2 regions of the Streptomyces sp. NPDC048516 genome follow, and region 1 is predicted to be linked to the other one. Evidence: predicted binding sites of a transcription regulator. Region 1 holds the regulator's gene; the other holds the start of a gene.

The links. Region 1 encodes HrcA, which represses chaperone genes, less so after heat shock. Its sites were predicted from a motif close to TTNGCACTCNGNNNNNCNGAGTGCNAA; they were not measured.
Region 2: groL (chaperonin GroEL) is a predicted target of HrcA. The motif match lies at 4,103-4,129, and genes of this name have one in related genera.

The regions. Positions count from the first base shown of each region.
Region 1 is NZ_JBICWS010000003.1:38,496-45,938, reverse strand. Features, by position in the region: gene hemW (radical SAM family heme chaperone HemW) at 1-219, shown strand, start outside; gene ACGFR7_RS07505 (DUF3097 domain-containing protein) at 406-1,239, opposite strand; gene ACGFR7_RS07500 (MBL fold metallo-hydrolase) at 1,337-2,071, opposite strand; gene hrcA (heat-inducible transcriptional repressor HrcA) at 2,266-3,282, shown strand; gene dnaJ (molecular chaperone DnaJ) at 3,283-4,419, shown strand; gene ACGFR7_RS07485 (nitronate monooxygenase) at 4,517-5,605, shown strand; gene ACGFR7_RS07480 (16S rRNA (uracil(1498)-N(3))-methyltransferase) at 5,602-6,345, shown strand; gene ACGFR7_RS07475 (histidine triad nucleotide-binding protein) at 6,526-6,885, shown strand; gene ACGFR7_RS07470 (ribonuclease Z) at 6,892-7,443, shown strand, end outside.
Region 2 is NZ_JBICWS010000014.1:60,267-67,709, reverse strand. Features, by position in the region: gene ACGFR7_RS25830 (GntR family transcriptional regulator) at 1-99, shown strand, start outside; gene ACGFR7_RS25825 (glucosyl-3-phosphoglycerate synthase) at 103-1,065, opposite strand; SAM riboswitch class I at 1,235-1,393, shown strand; gene thrC (threonine synthase) at 1,411-2,694, shown strand; gene ACGFR7_RS25815 (MoaD/ThiS family protein) at 2,816-3,094, shown strand; gene ACGFR7_RS25810 (cold-shock protein) at 3,518-3,721, shown strand; gene groL (chaperonin GroEL) at 4,257-5,882, shown strand; gene ACGFR7_RS25800 (phytanoyl-CoA dioxygenase family protein) at 6,173-6,943, shown strand.

The DNA of each region.
Region 1 (7,443 bases):
CTCTCGGACGAGGACCGCAGGGTCGAACGCATCCTCCTGGAACTGCGCCTCGCGGACGGCTGCCCCCTGGACATCCTCGCCCCGGCGGGCGCGCGGGCGGCGTCCAGCGCACTGGCCGACGGCCTCCTGCAGCCCGGTCCGTACGAGGCGGGCCGCGCCGTCCTGACCCTCCGCGGACGGCTGCTGGCGGACGCGGTGGTGCGGGATCTGGTGGACTGATCACTCGGCTGAGGGATCTCAGTCGCCCGCTGCGTACTGCTGACGGAACCGGCTGGTGCGGGAGAGGACGCCGACTACGAAGTGCGGCGCACCGTCCCCTTCGGTGTCCCTCTCCCCGTCGATGCCCTCGGCATCACGCCGGACACCTCCCGGTTCGGCACTCTTCCTGCCGTCACCCGTCACCCGTCACCCGCCACCGCCGGCCGTGACGAAGTCGATCAGCTCCTCCACCCTGCCCAGCAGCGCCGGCTCCAGGTCCTTGTAGGAGCGCACGCAGGACAGGATCCGCTGCCAGGCGGCGCCCGTGTTCTCCGGCCAGCCCAGCGCCCGGCACACCCCCGTCTTCCAGTCCTGTCCGTGCGGGACGGACGGCCAGGCCGCGATCCCGACCGAGGACGGCTTCACCGCCTCCCAGATGTCGATGTAGGGGTGGCCCACCACCAGCGCATGGTCCCCGGTCACTCCGGCCGCGATCCGCGACTCCTTCGAGCCGGGCACGAGATGGTCGACGAGGACGCCGAGACGGGCGTCCGGCCCGGGGGCGAAGCCGCGGACGATCGCGGGCAGGTCGTCGATGCCCTCCAGGTACTCCACGACCACGCCCTCGATGCGCAGGTCGTCGCCCCACACCCGCTCCACCAGCTCGGCGTCGTGCCGGCCCTCCACATAGATGCGCCCGGCGCGGGCGACCCGTGCGCGGGCGCCGGGCACGGCGAGTGATCCCGATGCCGTACGCGCCGGAGCGGTGGCCGCCGGCCTGTCCTGGGGGCGTACGAGGGTGACCACCCGCCCCTCCAGGAGGAAGCCGCGCGGCTCCATGGGGAAGACCCGGTGCTTGCCGAAGCGGTCCTCCAGGGTGACCGTCGGGCCCTGCGCCGTCTTCTCGCAGCGGATCACGGCGCCGCAGAAGCCCGAGGTGACCTCCTCGACGACCAGATCGGGATCGGCGGGCACCTCGGGAGCGGGCCGCTGCTTCTTCCAGGAGGGGGTGAGGTCGGGGCTGTAGCGCTTGCTCTGCATGGGGCCTGTTCCGTCGGGGAGGGCGGGCGGTGGTCAGGAGGGGGCGACGCCGAAGTGGGCGGTGGTCAGGAGGGGGCGACGCCGAAGTGGGCGGTGGTCAGGAGGGGGCGACGCCGAAACGGGCGGCCAGGGCGTCGCGTTGGGCCCGTACGAAGCCGGCGTCCACCACGGCGCCATGCCCGGGAACGTACCGCGCGTCCTCGCCGCCGAGGGCCAGCAGGCGGTCCAGCGCGCCGGGCCACTGCTGGGGCAGCGCGTCGGGGCCCGCCTGGGGTTCGCCCGACTCCTCGACCAGATCGCCGCAGAAGACGATCTCCGCCTCCCCGCGCCGGCCCGGTACCAGGACGGCCAGATCGTGGGCGGTGTGCCCGGGGCCGACGTTGGCGAGCAGCACCTGCCGGTCGCCCAGCTCGACGGTCAGCTGGCCGTGCACATGGTGGTGCGGGGCGACCAGCAGATCGGCGGCCTCCGCGGCGGCGTCCCGCGCGACGCCGTGCCGGATCGCGTCGTGCCGCAGCTCGTCCTTGCCGCGGCGCAGCAGCTCGCCCAGGCCGGCCGCCCCGAACACCTCGACGCCCGCGAAGGCGGCCGTGCCCAGCACATGATCGAAGTGGGGGTGGGTGAGCGCGATATGCGTCACTTCCCGGCCCAGCACACCGCGGATCGACCGGCGCAGGTCCGCGCCGTCGCGCAGGGTCGCGCCGGTGTCGACGATCATGACCCCGGTACTCCCCGCGATCACTCCGATCGTCTCGTCCCAGCCCGGCATCCGGCGCCTGGCGACACCGTCACCGAGTCGTTCCCAACCGGCCTCTTCCCAAGCAGTGTGCATACCGAGACGCTAGCGCCATCGCGATAGCGTTGCCCGGCAGATCGGCCGAACACGGTCATCGGGCGAGTACTCCGCGCGCCCGCCCTTGCCGCGCCCGTGCTACCCGGCCGTACACTGGCTCAAGGTCTGGCACTCGGCCCGTGTGAGTGCCAGGGAAGACGAAGCGGCGGACGGCCGGACTGGAGGTGCGCGGGATGCTCAGTGAACGCAGGCTGGAGGTGCTGCGCGCCATCGTCCAGGACTACGTCGGGACGGAGGAGCCGGTCGGCTCCAAGGCGCTCACCGAACGCCACCGGCTCGGGGTCTCCCCGGCCACCGTCCGCAACGACATGGCGGCCCTGGAGGACGAGGGGTTCATCGCCCAGCCGCACACCAGCGCCGGGCGGATCCCGACCGACAAGGGCTACCGCCTGTTCGTCGACAAGCTGGCCGGCGTCAAGCCGCTGTCCAGCCCGGAGCGGCGGGCGATCCAGAATTTCCTGGACGGCGCCGTCGACCTCGACGACGTGGTGGGCCGCACGGTCCGGCTGCTGGCGCAGCTGACCCGGCAGGTCGCCGTCGTGCAGTATCCGTCCCTGACCCGGTCCACGGTCCGGCATGTCGAGCTGCTGGCCCTGGCTCCGGCCCGGCTGATGCTCGTACTGATCACGGACACCGGCCGGGTCGAGCAGCGGCTCATCGACTGCCAGGCACCGTTCGGCGAAGCCTCCCTGGCGGACCTGCGGGCCCGGCTCAACAGCCGGGTCGTCGGCCGCCGGTTCGCGGATGTGCCGCAGTTGGTGCAGGATCTTCCGGAGTCCTTCGAGCAGGACGACCGCGGCACGGTCTCGACAGTGCTGTCGGTGTTGCTGGAAACTCTGGTGGAAGAGACCGAAGAGCGGCTGATGATCGGCGGCACCGCCAATCTCACGCGCTTCGGGCACGATTTCCCCCTGACCATCCGGCCGGTGCTGGAGGCCCTCGAGGAGCATGTGGTGATGCTCAAGCTGCTCGGGGAGGCCAAGGACTCGGGCATGACCGTACGCATCGGGCATGAGAATGCCCACGAAGGCCTGGCGTCCACATCGGTCGTCACGGTCGGCTACGGTTCGGGCGACGAGGCAGTCGCCAAACTCGGCGTGGTCGGACCGACCCGCATGGACTACCCCGGAACGATGGGAGCGGTACGCGCAGTGGCACGTTACGTCGGACAAATCCTCGCGGAGTCGTAAGTGGCCACGGATTACTACTCGGTCCTCGGCATCGGACGCGACGCCTCGCAGGACCAGATCAAGAAGGCTTTCCGCCGGCTGGCGCGCGAGCTGCACCCGGACGTGAACCCGGATCCGAAGACCCAGGAGCGGTTCAAGGAGATCAACGCCGCTTACGAGGTGCTGTCGGACCCGCAGAAGAAGCAGGTCTACGACCTCGGCGGGGACCCCCTCTCGCAGGCCGGCGGCGGCCAGGGCGCGGGCGGCTTCGGCGCGGGCTTCGGCAACTTCTCCGACATCATGGACGCCTTCTTCGGCACCGCGTCGCAGCGCGGACCGCGCTCGCGCACCCGCCGTGGCCAGGACGCCATGATCCGGCTCGACATCGAGCTCAACGAAGCCGCCTTCGGTACCACCAAGGACATCCAGGTCGACACCGCCGTCGTCTGTACGACCTGCAGCGGTGAGGGCGCGGCTCCCGGCACCTCGGCGCAGACCTGCGACATGTGCCGCGGCCGCGGTGAGGTCTCCCAGGTCACCCGGTCCTTCCTCGGCCAGGTCATGACGTCCAGGCCGTGCCCGCAGTGCCAGGGCTTCGGCACGGTCGTGCCGACGCCGTGCCACGAGTGCGCCGGCGACGGCCGGATCCGCTCGCGCCGCACGCTCACCGTCAAGATCCCGGCCGGTGTCGACAACGGCACCCGCATCCAGCTCGCGGGCGAGGGCGAGGTCGGCCCCGGTGGCGGCCCCGCCGGTGATCTCTATGTGGAGATCCACGAGGTGGCGCATCCGGTCTTCCAGCGGCGCGGCGACGATCTGCACTGCACGGTCACCATCCCGATGACGGCGGCGGCGCTGGGCACGAAGTGCCCGCTGGAGACGCTGGACGGGGTGGAGGAGATCGATGTCCGGCCCGGTACCCAGTCCGGCCAGTCGATTCCGCTGCACCAGCGCGGTGTGACCCATCTGCGGGGCGGCGGCCGGGGCGATCTCATCGTCCACGTCGAGGTGATGACGCCGTCCAAGCTCGACGCCGACCAGGAGGACCTGCTGCGGCGGCTGGCCAAGCTCCGCGGGGAGGAGCGGCCCACGGGGCAGTTCCAGCCGGGGCAGCAGGGTCTCTTCTCGCGTCTGAAAGATGCGTTCAACGGGCGATAGCCCCAGGTGAGCCCGGGGGCCGCAGCCGTTCCACCCGGCGGCGCGGCGGCCTCGGCCCCGGTTCAGAACGGCGCGGTGGGCGTGACACGATGTGCGCATGCCCACCGCACCGACCGATCTCTGCCGCCATCCGATCGTGCAGGCCCCGATGGCGGGAGGCGGCTCCGGACCCGAGCTGGCCGCCGCCGTCTGCGGCGCCGGCGGGCTCGGCTTCCTCGCCGCCGGCTACAAAACCGCCGACGGCATGTACCAGGAGATCAAACAGCTGCGGTCGCTGACCGACCGGCCCTTCGGCGTCAATCTCTTCATGCCGCAGCCCTCGCTGGCCGACGGCTCCGTCGTCGAGGTCTACCGCGAGCAACTCGCGGGCGAGGCCGCCTGGTACGAGACCGAGCTCGGTGACACCGACGGGCCCATCGACGACGGCTACGAGGCCAAGCTCGCGATCCTGCGGGACGATCCGGTGCCGGTGGTGTCCTTCACCTTCGGCTGCCCCTCGCGCGCCGTCCTGGACTCCTTCGCCGCGGTCGGCACGTACACCGTCGTCACGGTCACCACCGCCGCCGAGGCGCAGGCCGCCCAGTGGTCGGGCGCCGACGCGGTGTGCGTGCAGGGCGTGGAGGCCGGCGGCCACCAGGGCACCCACCGGGACGATCCGCATGCGGACGGCACCGGCTCGGGGCTGGGGCTGCTGGCACTGCTCGGCCAGGTCCGTGAGGCCGTGCAGATCCCGGTGATCGCCGCGGGCGGGCTGATGCGCGGGGCGCAGATCGCGTCGGTGCTGGCCGCCGGGGCGAGCATGGCGCAGCTGGGCACCGCCTTCCTGGCCACCCCCGAATCGGGCGCCAACCCGCTGCACAAGCAGGCGCTGACCAACCCGCTGTTCACGCATACGGAGTTGACCCGGGCGTTCTCCGGGCGGCCCGCCCGCGGACTGGTGAACCGCTTTTTGCGCGAGCACGGCCCGTACGCCCCGGCCGCCTACCCCGCCGTCCACTACCTCACCTCCACGGTGCGCAAGGCCGCGGCCAAGGCGGGCGACGCGCAGGGCATGAACCTGTGGGCGGGGCAGGGGCACCGGCTGGCGCGGGAGCTGCCCGCCGGGCGGCTGGTGGAAGTACTGGCGGGTGAACTGGACGCGGCGCGCGCCGCGCTGGGCCGGCCGGGCGCCGGTGGCGCCGCATGACCGCTCCGGTGTTCCTCGTCGACTCGCTCGCGGACGTACGGGCCGGCGGCACGCTGACCCTGGACGGTCCCGAGGGCCGGCACGCGGTGTCGGTGCGCCGGCTGCGGGCCGGTGAGGAGGTCGTCCTGACGGACGGCCACGGCGCCGGCGCGTACGGCGCGGTCGCCGCCGTCGAGGGCAAGGACCGGCTCACCGTCGCGGTCGCGGAACTGCGGACCGAGGCGTCGCCGGACCCCACCATCACCGTCGTCCAGGCGCTCCCCAAGGGCGACCGCGGCGAGCTGGCCGTCGAGACGATGACCGAGACCGGTGTGGACGGCATCGTGCCCTGGGCGGCGGCGCGTTGCGTCACCCAGTGGAAGGGCGAGCGGGCCGCCAAATCGCTGGGCAAATGGCGTGCCACGGCCCGTGAGGCGGGCAAGCAGTCGCGCCGGCTGACCTTCCCCGAGGTCGCGGACCCGCTGACGACCAAGCAGGTGGCCACCCTGCTCGCCGACGCCGACTTCGCCGCCGTCCTCCACGAGGAGGGCAGCTCCCCGCTCGCCACCGCCGAACTCCCCGCCGAGGGCAAGATCGTGCTCGTCGTCGGGCCGGAAGGCGGTGTCTCCCCGGAAGAGCTCGCCCTCTTCGCCGAGGCGGGTGCGGGGCCCTACCGCCTGGGGACGACCGTGCTGCGCACCTCCACGGCGGGCACCGCGGCCACGGCGCTGCTGCTGGGGCGCACGGGGCGCTGGAGCTAGGGGGTGTCTTTCCGGTCTCCGTGGGCCTCCGGCGCGCCCGGGCCCTCCCGTGCGGTGTGCGGCCGGGGCGGCGGGGACCGCGCGGCGTGGGGTGGGGTGGACGCCCGGCTACGGCCCGCCCGGTAGCATCCGAGGCCGTGCGCACCGTGCGCAGGACGGATGACCCGGGAGGAGCCACCGGTGGCGGGAGAACCGCAGGCCGACTGCCTGTTCTGCAAGATCGTGGCGAAGGAGGTTCCGGCGACGATCGTCCGGGAAACCGACACCACCGTCGCGTTCCGCGACATCAACCCCCAGGCGCCCACGCACGTCCTGGTGATCCCCAAGGTGCACTACCCGGACGCGGCGAGCCTGGCCGCCGCCGAACCGCAGATCATCGCCGACATACTGCGCGAGTCCCGCGAGGTCGCCGCCGAGGACAAGGCCGAGGACCGGGGCTACCGGGTTGTCTTCAACACCGGCGCCGGAGCCGGCCAGACCGTCTTCCACGCCCACCTGCACGTGCTCGGCGGCCGCGGCCTCCAGTGGCCCCCCGGATAACGCACCGTGTCCGTACGTGAATTGGTGGTCCTCGGTACCGCGAGCCAGGTCCCCACGCGGCACCGCAACCACAACGGCTACCTGCTGCGCTGGGACGGCCAGGGGCTGCTCTTCGACCCCGGCGAGGGGACCCAGCGGCAGATGCTGCGCGCCGGGGTCGCCGCCCACGACCTCCACCGGATCTGCATCACGCACTTCCACGGCGACCACTCGCTCGGCCTGGCCGGGGTGATCCAGCGGATCAACCTCGACCGGGTGCCGCACCCGGTCACCGCCCACTACCCGGCCAGCGGCGAGCACTTCTTCGACCGGCTGCGCTATGCCACCGCGTACCGGGAGACGGTCCGGCTGGTCCAGCGGCCGGTGGCCGTCGACGGTGAGCTGGAGCGCTCGGCGGCGTACGTCCTGGAGGCGCGCAAGCTCTCGCACCCGGTCGAGTCGTACGGCTACCGGCTCATCGAGCCGGACACGCGCCGGATGCTGCCGGAGCGGCTGGCCGCGCACGGCATCGCCGGACCGGACGTCGGGCGCCTCCGCCGGCTCGGCGAGCTGAACGGC
Region 2 (7,443 bases), on a different contig from region 1:
AGCCGTACGGCCGTGACCGCCGAAGGGCGCGTGGTGGAGGTCAACGAGATGATCCTCGACTCGTCCGCCTACGTGCTGGAGTACGACTTCGACGCCTGAGCCTCACGCCGCCCGCCGGGCCGCGTACTCCGGGATTTCCGCCATCGGGGGACGTTCCTCGGTGTCGACGTCCGTCGTTCGGGGGACGAAGCCCTGTTCCCCCCGGTCGAACTGGGTGAGCCGGGGGCGCACCAAGTGGCCGCGGGTCAGGCGGAGTTGAGCGGTGCGGTAGATCGCGGCGGCCATCCGGCCGAGAGCCTGGCCGTCCTGGTGGCGGTGTTTGCGGACGCCGACGTCCACCTGGGCGAGGGCATCGAGGCCGACGGTGTGCAGGGCGTCGACGAGCAGGCCGAGCTCGACGCCGTAGCCGACGGGGAAGGGGAGGCGTTCCAGGAGGGAGCGGCGGGCCGCGTACTCGCCGCCGAGGGGCTGGACGAAGCCGGCCAGCTGCGGCCAGTGCAGGTTCAGCAGCGGACGGGCGACCAGCTCCGTCACCCGGCCGCCCTGGCCGGCCCCGGCGCCCTCGGTGCCGGTCTCCAGCGGGCGGTCGTACATCGCCTTCACGAACTGGATGTCCGGATCCGTCAGCAGCGGGCCGACGATCCCGGAGACGAAGGCGGAGGAGAATTCGCGCAGGTCGGCATCGATGAAGCAGACGATGTCGCCGGTGGTGGCCAGCAGGGAACGCCACAGCACCTCGCCCTTGCCGGGGACGGCGGGCAGCCGCGGCAGGACGCTGTCGCGGGGGACGACCCGGGCGCCGGCCGCCGCGGCGACCTCGGCGGTGCGGTCGGTGGAGCCGGAGTCCAGCACGATCAGCTCATCGACGAGCGGGACCGGGCCGGTCATCAGCTCGGCGCGGATCACCGCCACGATCGCCCCGACCGTGGCCTCCTCGTCGAGGGCGGGCAGTACGACGCTGACCGTGCGGCCCGTCTGGTGTTTCGCCTCCAGCAGCTGCCCCGGCGGTCGGTCCGCGGCGGACCAGGAGCGGCTGCTCAGCCAGCGCTCCACCTCTTCCAGCACGTCTACGACTCCTCGGTCGCCGCCGGTGGGCGGCCTCTGTGATCCATCTCGCGGTTCGGACGACTATCTCAACCGTCAGTGCCTTCGGTTACAGTCTTGAACAACGCGGATGACCGTCGCATGTCGGGGTCCGCGCCACAAACGCCTGGGTTTCGGCCCAGCGCCATACCGCTCATCCAGAGGGGCAGAGGGATACGGCCCGTTGAAGCCCCGGCAACCCTCCAGCCGGTCTTGCCGCAAGGACGCTGACGTCCCGCGCGCGAGGCTCCCGGCTAGGGAAGGTGCCAAATCCGTCTCGTGGCGAGATTCGTCGCGAGGAAGATGAGGAGAAAGGGCCTCGCCTCCATGGCTGTGCAAGTCACCGAAAACACCCCCACCGTCGCTCTGGGCCCCGCCGCAGCCCTGTCCTGCCGCGAGTGCGGACAGCGCTTCGCGCTCGGCCCGATCTTCGCGTGCCAGGAATGTTTCGGGCCGCTCGAAGTCGCGTACGACCTGCCGAGCGGCGACCCCGAGGGCCTGAAGAAGCAGATCGAGGCCGGTCCGGACAACATCTGGCGCTACGCCCCGCTGCTGCCCGTCCCCGCCGACGTGGCCGACAAGCCCAACCTGAACCCCGGCTTCACCAAGCTCGTCCAGGCCGACCGGCTCGCCGCCGAGCTGGGTGTCACCGGCGGTCTGTACGTCAAGGACGACTCCGGCAACCCGACGCACTCCTTCAAGGACCGCGTCGTGGCGATCGCCGTCGAGGCCGCCCGCGCCTTCGGCTTCACCACCCTGTCCTGCTCCTCGACCGGCAACCTCGCCGGCGCGGTCGGCGCCGCGGCGCGCCGGGCCGGTTTCCAGTCCTGCGTGTTCATCCCGCACGACCTGGAGGCCGGCAAGGTCGTCATGGCCGCGGTCTACGGCGGTGACCTGGTCGGCATCGAGGGCAACTACGACGACGTCAACCGCTTCTGCTCCGAGCTCATCGGCGACCCGCTGGGCGAGGGCTGGGGCTTCGTCAACGTCAATCTGCGTCCCTACTACGGCGAGGGTTCCAAGACCCTCGCGTACGAGATCTGTGAGCAGCTGGGCTGGCGGCTCCCGGACCAGATCGTCATCCCGATCGCGTCCGGCTCGCAGCTCACGAAGATCGACAAGGGGCTCAAGGAGCTGATCGCCCTCGGCCTGGTCGAGGACAAGCCGTACAAGATCTTCGGCGCCCAGGCGGAGGGCTGCTCGCCGGTGTCCACGGCCTTCAAGGCCGGGCACGACGTGGTGCGCCCGCAGAAGCCGAAGACCATCGCCAAGTCGCTGGCGATCGGCAACCCGGCCGACGGCCCGTATGTGCTCGACATCGCCCGCCGTACGGGCGGCGCGGTCGAGGACGTCAACGACGAGCAGGTCGTGGACGCGATCAAGCTGCTGGCCAGGACGGAAGGAATCTTCGCGGAGACCGCGGGCGGAGTGACCGTCGGCGTGACCAAGAAGCTGATCGAGGACGGTGTGCTCGACCCGTCCCTGACGACCGTCGTCCTGAACACCGGTGACGGGCTCAAGACGCTGGACGCGGTCGCCCCGACCTCCGGGCCCACGGCCACGATCCGTCCGGACCTGGACGCGTTCCGCGCGGCCGGTCTGGCCCGCTGACGCTGCCGGCCCCGTCCGCGCACGAGCCGCCACCCTCCGCCACGAGGTCGCCGGCCCGTCCGCCACGAGGCCGGGCCACCGTCCCCGAACTCGTACTCCGCAATACCCGGAAGGCAGAACCATGAGCGTGAAGGTCCGCATCCCCACCATCCTCCGCACGTACACCGGCGGCCAGGCCGAGGTCGCCGCCGAGGGCGCGACCCTCTCCGAGGTGATCGCCGACCTGGAGCAGAACCACCAGGGCATCGCGGCCCGTGTGCTGGACGACGCCGGCAAGCTGCGCCGCTTCGTGAACGTGTACGTCAACGACGACGATGTGCGCTTCGAGCAGGGCCTTGAGACGCCGACCCCGGACGGTGCGGGCGTCTCGATCATTCCGGCGGTGGCCGGAGGCTGCTGATTTGCGCCAATTCCTGGCCTGCTTGACCGGAATTGCCCCGTCCGCCGGAAAGCGGACGGGGCAATTCCATGTTGTGAAAGGAGATATCATTGGGGTGATACCCCTCCCCTATAGCGCGTGCGTGTGCCGAACGCATATGAGACCGCGATCAGTTGTGCCCAAAGTGTGGGCAAGATTTGTCGCTTAGGTGAGCTATGCCCGGCCCGACTTGCCCGGGAGAACTGGGATTTCACCGCATATTGCCGATTTTCCGGCCCCAGATTTCTCGTCCGATTGACCTGTTGCGCTGGGCATCTGTGCAGATACATTCAGCGGCGGTCGACGCGTTCCGGCGCACACCCCACAGGGCTTTCACGGGGTGAGGTCTGACCCGGGTCCGCGGAGTGCGGTCCTGCGCAAGGGCCAGTAATAGGGGAGTTAGGCATGGCTCAGGGCACCGTCAAGTGGTTCAACGCGGAGAAGGGGTACGGCTTCATCGCGGTCGACGGTGGTGCGGATGTTTTCGTCCACTACAGCGCGATCCAGATGGACGGTTACCGCACCCTTGAGGAGGGTCAGCGGGTCGAGTTCGAGATCTCGCAGGGCCAGAAGGGGCCGCAGGCGGACATGGTCCGGGTGGCCGGCTGAGGCGCCGACCGACTGCTGCGTAGTGAAGGCCCGTACCCCCCCGAGGGGTGCGGGCCTTCTGCTGTCCGTAGTGGCCTGCCGGCAGCCCCTCGTTCGCGGCCCCTCGTTGGCGGCCTCTCGTTCGCTGCCCCCGTGCTACTCCTCGTCCGCTGTCCGCTGTCCGCTGTCCGCTGTCCGCTGTCGGCTGTCGGCTGTCGGCTGTCGGCTGTCGGCTGTCCGCTCTCCGCTGTCCGCTGTCGGCGGACGGGGAGGTGCTGAGTGCGGGCGGACCCCGGGGGACCTGCGCTCACCCGTCATTGACCCGTCACCCGGGCGCCGCCCCGATGGGAGGCATCTTCGAAGCCGCCTTGCACTCAAGGGGTGCGAGTGCTAATCATTGCGTTAGCACTCTCCCAGTGAGAGTGACAAAGAAGGACCGGGTCGGTGAGGCCCGTAGGCCGGGTGGGGCAAGGAACCACGCAGGTCTGCAGGTCGTCCGTCGCGGGCGCCAGCGCGGTCCGGAGCAATCCACCCCAGTCCGGGAGGACCACTTCACATGGCCAAGATCATCGCGTTCGACGAGGAGGCACGGCGCGGTCTCGAGCGCGGGATGAACCAGCTCGCCGACGCCGTCAAGGTCACCCTCGGCCCCAAGGGCCGCAACGTCGTCCTCGAGAAGAAGTGGGGCGCCCCCACGATCACCAACGATGGTGTATCCATCGCCAAGGAGATCGAGCTCGAGGACCCGTACGAGAAGATCGGCGCCGAGCTGGTCAAGGAGGTCGCGAAGAAGACGGACGACGTCGCCGGTGACGGCACGACGACCGCGACCGTCCTGGCCCAGGCTCTGGTCCGCGAGGGCCTGCGCAACGTCGCCGCCGGCGCCAACCCGATGGCCCTCAAGCGCGGTATCGAGCGTGCCGTCGAGGCCGTCTCCGCCGCCCTGCTGGAGCAGGCCAAGGACGTGGAGACCAAGGAGCAGATCGCTTCGACCGCCTCCATCTCCGCCGCTGACACCCAGATCGGCGAGCTGATCGCCGAGGCCATGGACAAGGTCGGCAAGGAAGGCGTCATCACCGTCGAGGAGTCCCAGACCTTCGGTCTGGAGCTGGAGCTCACCGAGGGTATGCGCTTCGACAAGGGCTACATCTCGGCGTACTTCGCGACCGACATGGAGCGCATGGAAGCCGCGCTCGACGACCCGTACATCCTGATCGTCAACTCCAAGATCAGCAACGTGAAGGACCTGCTCCCGCTCCTGGAGAAGGTCATGCAGTCGGGCAAGCCGCTGCTGATCATCGCCGAGGACGTCGAGGGCGAGGCCCTGTCGACCCTGGTCGTCAACAAGATCCGTGGCACCTTCAAGTCCGTCGCCGTCAAGGCCCCGGGCTTCGGTGACCGCCGCAAGGCCATGCTCGGCGACATCGCCATCCTCACCGGTGGCACCGTCATCTCCGAGGAGGTCGGCCTCAAGCTGGAGAACGCCGGTCTCGAACTGCTCGGCCGCGCCCGCAAGGTCGTCATCACCAAGGACGAGACCACCATCGTCGACGGTGCCGGCGACAGCGAGCAGGTCCAGGGCCGGGTCAACCAGATCCGCGCCGAGATCGAGAACAGCGACTCGGACTACGACCGCGAGAAGCTGCAGGAGCGCCTGGCGAAGCTGGCCGGCGGCGTGGCCGTCATCAAGGCCGGTGCCGCCACCGAGGTCGAGCTCAAGGAGCGCAAGCACCGCATCGAGGACGCCGTTCGCAACGCGAAGGCGGCCGTCGAAGAGGGCATCGTCGCCGGCGGTGGCGTGGCCCTGCTCCAGGCTTCCTCGGTCTTCGAGAAGCTGGACCTCGACGGCGACGAGGCGACCGGCGCCAACGCCGTGAAGCTCGCGCTGGAGGCCCCGCTCAAGCAGATCTCCGTCAACGGCGGCCTCGAGGGCGGCGTTGTGGTGGAGAAGGTGCGCAACCTGCCCGTGGGTCACGGCCTCAACGCCGCGACCGGCGACTACGTCGACATGATCGCCGAGGGCATCATCGACCCGGCGAAGGTCACGCGCTCCGCGCTGCAGAACGCCGCCTCCATCGCGGCGCTGTTCCTCACCACCGAGGCCGTCATCGCCGACAAGCCGGAGAAGGCCGCCGCGGCGGGCGCTCCGGGCGGCATGCCGGGCGGTGACATGGACTTCTGATCCCTCGCGGATCAGACACCGGTCCTCCCGGACCGCAGGTCCAGACGTACGTCGGGGCGGCACCCTCCTCCCAGGGGGTGCCGCCCCGGCGGCGTTTTCGGCCTCGGTACTGGTGAGGTCGCGTAGGCGACTGTCGTCAGTTCTCCCCGGGACCCGTCCTGCTGCTGACCGTGCGTAGTCGCCGAAGGGCTCCAACTCCTTGCCGCCGCGCCTGCGGGTGGCGGTTGAGTCCGCGATGTACGTCTGAAAATCGTTCGCCTGTGACAACTGAGGCTTGGCAACATTGGGCCATGCTGACTGATGACCAGGTCACCCGATTCATCGAGGACGGTTTCGTCAAGGTCGAGCAGGCTTTCCCCGAGGAGACGGCTGCTGAGTGCCGGACGATCCTCTGGAGGGAGACCGGCTGCGCCCCCGACGACCCGGCCACCTGGACCGAGCCGGTGATCAGGATCAACGGGCATACCGAAGAGCCGTTCCGGGATGCCGCCAACAACCCACGGCTGACGGCCGCGTTCGACCGGCTGGTCGGGCCGGGCCACTGGGCGCCGCGCGGTGGCCTCGGAACGTTTCCGATCCGGTTCCCCAGCGCCGCGCCGCCTGGCGACGATGGATGGCACCTCGACGCGAGCTTCCAAGGTGACGCCGACCCGGGCGACTACTTCAGATACCGCGTCAACGTGGCATCCAAGGGACGGGCCCTGCTCATGCTCTTCCTCTTCTCCGAGATCGACGAAAACGACGCGCCCACGCGCATCCGGGTTGGCTCGCACCTCGACGTGGCACCTCTGCTGGCGCCCTACGGCGAGGACGGCCTCACGATGATGGAGATCTCGACGCGGGCGACACCGGCGACCGAGCATCGTCCGATCACCTTGGCCACCGGCCGGCCCGGCGATGTCTACCTGTGCCACCCGTTCTTGGTCCACTCCGCCCAAGCGCACCACGGCACCCGGCCACGGTTCCTCGCCCAGCCGCCCCTGGACCCGGTCAAGCCGTACGACGTGGACCACGGGACATCGCCGGTCGAGCAGGCGATCCGCCGAAGCCTCGGCCGGTAGCCACGGCTACGGGGCAGTTCGCGTCATGACGGCGGCAGTTGACTGGTAGGTCCGCATGGTGAGGTGCCGCGTATTCCTCGTTGAGGCCGTGCCTGGTGTCACCGTGTGGGGTCGCCGGAGGTGTACCGGCTCCAGATTCCTCATCGACGATCAGGCGCCGGCGCTCCGCGCGGCTGCCCGCGCGGAGCGGCACCTCCACCCCGATGCTCCTGCCCGCTCCCGCCACGCCTCCGTCCCCTCGCTGGAGCGGTACGCCCGCCCCGGCGTCGACGCGGTCGCCCGGCACGTCGCCCATCGCGACCCCGCCGCCCGACGGAAGCGCTGACGCCTCAAGATCATTACATTGCCGGGAATGTCTGTGCCCGGCACAGCGTCATCCACCGGACGGGTGCGGGGCTCGACGCGCCGCGAGTCGCACTGACACAGATGGTCAACTGATTGATTCTCACGGGTCTGGTCGCTGTCCCGGTCCTGCGTAAGGGTTCCAAGAAGGCGGCATT